2 regions of the Pseudoalteromonas sp. S408 genome follow, and region 1 is predicted to be linked to the other one. Evidence: riboswitches for the same ligand, from Rfam matches in the RefSeq annotation. Region 1 holds a riboswitch; the other holds the start of a gene.
The links. A riboswitch is a leader RNA that binds a small molecule or an ion and turns the genes downstream of it on or off. The one in region 1 is predicted to bind cobalamin.
Positions count from the first base shown of each region.

Region 2: another riboswitch for cobalamin. It lies ahead of CWB62_RS12350 (TonB-dependent receptor domain-containing protein); the one in region 1 lies ahead of CWB62_RS05130 (ABC transporter ATP-binding protein).

Region 1 is NZ_PNDY01000004.1:268,935-272,355, forward strand. It holds gene CWB62_RS05125 (porin) at 1-782, shown strand, start outside; cobalamin riboswitch at 1,094-1,232, shown strand; gene CWB62_RS05130 (ABC transporter ATP-binding protein) at 1,309-2,109, shown strand; gene CWB62_RS05135 (FecCD family ABC transporter permease) at 2,111-3,115, shown strand; gene CWB62_RS05140 (cobyric acid synthase) at 3,118-3,421, shown strand, end outside.
Region 2 is NZ_PNDY01000013.1:232,297-235,717, forward strand. It holds gene msrA (peptide-methionine (S)-S-oxide reductase MsrA) at 1-174, shown strand, start outside; gene CWB62_RS12350 (TonB-dependent receptor domain-containing protein) at 220-2,046, opposite strand; cobalamin riboswitch at 2,080-2,243, opposite strand; gene CWB62_RS12355 (YajQ family cyclic di-GMP-binding protein) at 2,419-2,901, opposite strand; gene CWB62_RS12360 (VanZ family protein) at 3,055-3,405, shown strand; gene CWB62_RS12365 (ketopantoate reductase family protein) at 3,398-3,421, shown strand, end outside.

The DNA.
Region 1 (3,421 bases):
ACGCATCTCGCTTTGGTCTTAAAGGTTCTGAAAAAATTACCGATGGCTTAGAAGCAGTTTATAAGTTTGAGTTTCAAGTTGATGTAACTGATGCAGACTCAAAAGGCGACGACGATAATATTTCTGCGCGTAACCAATACGTTGGTGTTAAAGGCTCATTTGGTCAGGTAGTAGTGGGTCGTAACGACACGGCGTTTAAACAAGCGCAAGGTAAACTCGATTTATTTAATGACCTTGAAGGCGATATTAAAAACGTATTCAAAGGTGAAAACCGTTTAGGTGATTCAATTTCTTATGCGTCAAACTCATACGAAGGCTTTAAAGTACTTGCTACTTTTATTGCTGAAGATGATGTAGATGCAGATAACGGTTATTCAATGGCTGTAACATACGGTGATTCAGCGCTTAAAAAGAGTGCAATTTATGCCTCAATTGCAGCTGACAGCGAAGTAAACGGTTATGATGTAGTGCGCGCATCAATCCAGGGTAAAGTTGAAGACTTTAAACTAGGTGCTATGTACCAAACTCAAGAAAAAGTAGACGGTTCAGCTGAAGGTGACGGTTACTTATTAAATGCGGCATACAGCATGGGTAAAAATACATTTAAGGTTCAGTATCAGGCAATGGACTTTGACGATAGCGATGATAAAACAGCTATTTCGGTTGGTGTTGATCACAAGCTTAACAAAAACATTAAAGTATTTGGCTTTTACTCAAGCTTTGATATGGACAACAACGTAGACCAAGATTACTTAGGTTTAGGTATGGAATATAAGTTTTAACGGCAGGACGTGTTGAACTTTGGTGGTTGAATTTCCAGCAGTATGTTTGGTTTTTAGGCAAGGCAGAGCCTGTGCAATGTGGTTATTCCCCATAAATAGGCGATAACGTAGCATAAATACCAAACATGCGCTGCCCTCTGGGTTCTTTCTAGGGACTATTAACTCTTTGTTGCTCGGTTTTTACTTAGCCCACTAGGTTACAAACCTCGCGCCGCGATTTAATCGCCCCTAGATTGAACAAATTTAAATCCACAAAGGTCAACACGCCCTAGTTAAAACACTCCCTTTTTAACCGCGCTGTTATTAGCGCGGTTTTTTTGCTTTAAATTATTTACTTACCCGCCCATAATAGAGCTTCATTTGGAATGAGGTGCAATTCCTCAACTGTTCCCGCAACTGTAATTAGCACTTTGCTTTAAGTCAGATACAAATCAATTTTTAATGAGCGGGCCTACTCATGCTAATTTTAATGTACTCCTTTTTGGTCGTTGCATTACAAGTGGGTACTCGTGTCTAGGACAGAGTATTGCAAACTAAAGCACCATTATTAAACGTTCAAAACCTTTCGTGGGGAATAGCAAATAAATCTATTCTCAAACATATTAATGTGCAAATACCTGCAGGTAAATTTGTTGGCTTAATAGGGCCCAATGGTGCAGGTAAATCGAGTTTAATGCGTTGTTTATATCGTTTTAATAAGCCAAGCGAAGGGGTTGTAAAGTTTAATAACCGAGATATTTGGCAGCTCAAAAGTGACGAATATGCAAAGTGCGTTGCTGTTGTTTTGCAAGAAGCACCATCGCATTTTAACTTGTCGTTATTTGATGTTGTGGCGCTTGGCCTCACTCCTCATAAATCGTTATTTAGCTCTACATCGCAAAGCGAAAAAACACAGATCACTAAAGCTATAAAAACGGTAGGGCTTGAGCAGCACACCAATCAAAATTTTGAATCGCTCTCTGGAGGAGAAAAACAACGCGCACTCATTGCACGTGCTATTGTTCAGCAACCTCAACTGTTAATAATGGATGAACCCACTAGCCACCTTGATGTTAAGTACCAAATACAGGTTATGGAACTGGCAAAGTCTCTAGGTGTTACGGTGTTTGCTTCATTTCATGATCTTAATTTAGCTGCGGCTCTTTGCGATGAGCTCGTAGTCATTAAAAACGGAGAAATAACGCATACCGGTTCGCCCGCAGAGGTACTCACTGAGCACATGCTTGATGATGTATTTGGTGTATGCGCACAGATAAATAGCCACCCACAAGAACCTCAGCTTGGCAAAAGCACACCTCATATTACTTATTTTTATGGTTATAAATAACATGCTGGCCTCTCGATTTCGCCATTCTGCGGCGCTATTTATGTTTATTGTCATTGCTACAGTAAGTCTATTTTTAGCATTGAGCTTTGGCGCAACAGACACGTCAATAAACGATGTATTTAACAGTCTTGTGCATTTTAATGATTCGTCACTGACCAGTCGTATTATTTTTGAATTAAGAGTGCCGCGCACATTATTGGCGTTTTTGGCCGGTGCAGGTTTAGCTATTGCGGGGCTAATTTTACAAACTGTGACACGTAATCCATTAGCCGATCCCTATTTATTTGGTATATCGTCAGGTGCTTCGTTTGGTGTAGTTATCCTTATGGCATTTGTGGGTATTAGCGCGGGCGTTGCCCTTTCTGCGGCGGCGCTACTAGGTAGTTTATTAGCAATGAGCTTGCTTATATTAATAGCCACAAGGCAACAAGGTGGGCAGGTTGAATCGATGTTGTTAGCTGGTGTTGCACTCTCATTTTTATTTAGTGCATTTACTAGTTTGTTACTTTATTGGAGTGAGCCGCAAGCCGTTGCCGCTATTTTATTTTGGACCTTGGGTAGTTTTGCACGTGCGCAGTGGGCAACACTATGGATACCATTTTTAGTGATTACATTGTGTACCTGCGTAATGATTAGCTTTAGGCGCCAACTTAATGCCATGTTATTAGGTGATGAAAGTGCCATAACTCTTGGTGTTAAAGTGAAACGATTTAGGTTACTGATGCTAATTTTAAGCTCATTAATAACCGCTGTGCTGGTGGCAATGTGTGGTGGTATTGGTTTTGTTGGGTTAATGGTGCCACACATTGTGCGCTTTTTTATCTCGCAGGGAACCGTCGCAGGGCTATTAATAACAAGCTCAGCAGGAGGCACATTTATGGTATGGGTCGATGTACTGTCACGTTCTTTACTACAAAATCAAGAGCTGCCTGTTGGGGTGATCACGGCCGCTGTGGGAAGTGCGTTTTTCTTAAGTTTACTCTTTTTTAGAAAATCGAAGGTATAGCCATGAAAACGCTTATGATACAAGGCACGACCTCTGATGCAGGAAAAAGCACCCTGGTGGCTGCGCTTTGTCGAGTATTTGCAAATCAAGGCATAAAAGTCGCACCGTTTAAACCACAAAATATGGCACTTAATAGCGCAGTGACAAACGACGGTGGCGAAATTGGCCGAGCACAAGCTTTGCAAGCTATTGCTGCTAGAGTCGAGCCCGAAACTGACTTTAATCCCATATTACTTAAACCCAATAGCGACACTGGCGCGCAAGTTATTATTCATGGTAAAGCGATTAGCAACATGGAAGCGGGTA
Region 2 (3,421 bases), on a different contig from region 1:
CATGTTAGTGAACCAATTGTAACCGAAGTAAGCCCGGTAACAACTTACTATCCTGCTGAGCACTATCATCAAGATTACTACAACGAAAACCCACAACAGGGTTATTGCAGTATGTTAATCGCGCCAAAATTACATAAATTTGAAACCGTATTTAAAGAGTTTTTAGCTGAATAAAAATACAAAAAAGCCCGGCAAAACCGGGCTTTAAATTTAGCTTATTTAAAATTGGTAATCTACACCAGCAAAAAAGCGTTGCTCTGGCGTGTTGTAGTAATACACCTGCCCCGTTGTAAAATCAGTATTTGAATCAACTGCGTTGTACTCTTTATCAAATAAGTTTTCAACACGAAGGGACACCGTAACCTCATCGTTTACTTGGTAATTACCCGCTAAATTCCAAAGCGTATAAGACCCTAATTGTGAAACAGCCCCTGCTCGCTCACCGCGATATTGCATTGCTAGGCTTGTATCAAATGCACCAAACTGTTTTGCAAGCTCCCAATTAAAGGTTCGTTTCGCAACGTTTCTAAGCGCTTCGCCAGTTTCTTTATCTTCTGCACTTAAGTAAGCAAAATTCACATTACTATCAAAGCCAAAAATTTGATTAATCAGGCTAAACTCAACACCTTCATATTGAGCCTCATTAATATTGGTGAGTGCAAAATTAGTGTCGTAAGCAATTTTATCTTCAATTTCATTTCTAAAAATAGCGACATCAACACGTGCAGTTTCAAAGTCAATGTTTAAGCCAAGCTCGCGATTTACTGACGTTTCGGGTTGAAGATTAGCATTGCCGTAAAGTGGAAAATATAAATCATTAAAAGTAGGCGCTTTAAAGCCCGTGCTTTGGCTTATTCTAAATGTAGCGTTTTCGGATAAGTGATAACCTGCCGCCGCGGTATACGTTGTTTCATTACCAAATTGCTCATCGTCATCTTGACGAATGGTTAAATTAGCAAGCAACTCATCCGCATCGTAATATGCGCCAACAAATACCGCTAATACATCGCGCTCTTGCACTTCAAACGTGGTGGAGCTTTGTGACACGTCATCGTTGTACCAATTAATACCACCACTAATGTTTAACGAATCGTTTAAACGGTATTGACCGTTATAGTCAATTTGTGAGCGCTTAGTAATAAAGGTACTCGTTGTAGGCCCTTGAGAAAAATCAACATAACGGTTGTCTGAATCATCCGTTGCAAATGCAATATCAATGCTGTGTGTTTGATTGTTATAGTCTTTATTCCAATCAGCCGAAAGCTGGTAATTTTTAAAATCACCTCGCTCAATCGTACTATCGGCAGGACTAAAACGACTGTCGTAATCAGCAAAGCCTTCACTGTATTGCCCTAGTAACTTAAAGTCGCCGTAGTGCGCATCGGTATAATTTACTTTAAAGCCAAGGTTTTTGTTTTCAAAGCCGTCTTCATCGGGGGCAACACCTTGCAGTACATCAAAGTTATCTGTTTTTTCAAACCCAGCATTAAAAGCCGTTGTCAGATCACCTGTTTTTACAGAGCCAGCAAGCTGGTAGTCTTGATATGAATCAGACCCAAACATAGCACTAACAGAAAGGTTATCTGACTCGCGCGTTATAATATTAATAACACCCGCTAGCGCATCAGAGCCATACACTGCAGCACGTGAACCTTTTATTATTTCAATGCGCTCAATACTATTTAATGGCACATTGCTTAATGCTTTTTGACCAAGCGTTGCCGAACCTGTGCGCACACCGTCTATTAAAATTAGCGTATCACCTGATCCCGTACCGCGCAGTGAAACACCGGCATTTTGACCAAAACCGCCATTAGGGTTTACCTGAAAGCCAACTTGAGACGTTAATAGCGTTGGTAAGTCGCGAACATTACTGGCTTCTATGTCATCACGAGTTATAACATTTACGCTCGCTAATACATTAGTAATTGATTGTTCAAACTTATTAGCGGTTACCGTAATGGTTTCGATTGATTGCTCTGCAGCAGATACAGATAGTGACAGCGCAGCAGTAATTGCAACGCCAAGAGTTGTTTTATTTAACATGATGTTCCCCTTCTTTGCCCACCGCAAAGAACTAAGTAAGATTACATCAAGGCCGGTCTCCGGACTCAGCAAGTACATAGCTTTATGTATTACTTTACCGTTGCGGGGGCAGTGTTGGGATTGTAGTCATCATGAAAACGCACCAACTTCCCGATTATCTTATTAAAAAAATCAAACCATTGAAAAAATTAATAAGCACCTTGAAAATAGGCCGCTATTGTGAGGAGTTTAATAAAAAATGTCAACGGACGTCTATACAGCTAAAAAAGATTTAGCATACTTAAACGAATTTAAACAGCTCATAAAAAAGCCAAATAACTATCGCGGCTATTTGGCTTATTATTTAAAGGGCGCTCAAAAAGCCCCCTATAATTAATCGCGGAAGTTTTTAAACTGAAATGGCTGACCTAAATCGGCAGTACGCACAACTTGCATAGCAGCTTGTAAGTCATCACGCTTTTTACCCGTTACGCGCACTTCTTCGCCTTGAATAGCCGCTTGCACTTTTACTTTTGAATCTTTAATAGCTTTAACTACTTTTTTAGCCATGTCTTTTTCAATACCTTGCTTAAGCGCAACGTTACGAAAAACATTTTTACCCGCACGGCTAATGTCTTGAAGCTCTAGGCTAGCTACATCCATACCACGCTTAGAAACTTTACCGGCTAAAATATCAAACAACTGCATAACCTGTGAATCAGCTTCAGCTTTAAGTTTAATTGTTTTGTCGTTTAGCTCAATAGATGCATCAACACCTCTAAAGTCAAAGCGAGTCTCAAGTTCACGGTTTGCGTTATCAACCGCATTTTGTGCTTCGTTCATTTCTACTTCAGATACAATATCAAATGAAGGCATTGGTTTTCTCCTAACTATTCAATCTTAATTTTTATGACGCAATTATAACGCTAAAACTATAAATCTTTACATTTTTCTGCATCTTGTTCAGGTGCGATACTCATTTAGTTTGATATACTCAAGTTTCTTTTTTAAGCGACTCTAGGATTTTACGTGACAAGGCGTGTTTACCAAGCAGTTTTTTTGCTCAGCATCGTGGCGTTTACTTTTTTATTTGCCAAAGAAATAAAAGGCGCAGCTAACCTATTTCCACACATTGATAAAGTAGCCCATTTTGGGATTTTTTTTGTGCTTGCCGTTATTATGGATAAAGCGTTTAAGCTTCCTTTATACGCACAAGTTTTATTATTAGCCGGTTACGGTGCATCAATTGAAATAATGCAAGATGCACTTCCCTATAGGCAAGCCTCTATTGGCGATTTTATCGCTGATTTTGCGGGTGCTGCTAGCTACTTTTTACTAAGAGTAATTTTTACTCCTCGCAAAAAGAATCCCTATGACTAACATTTTAATTATAGGT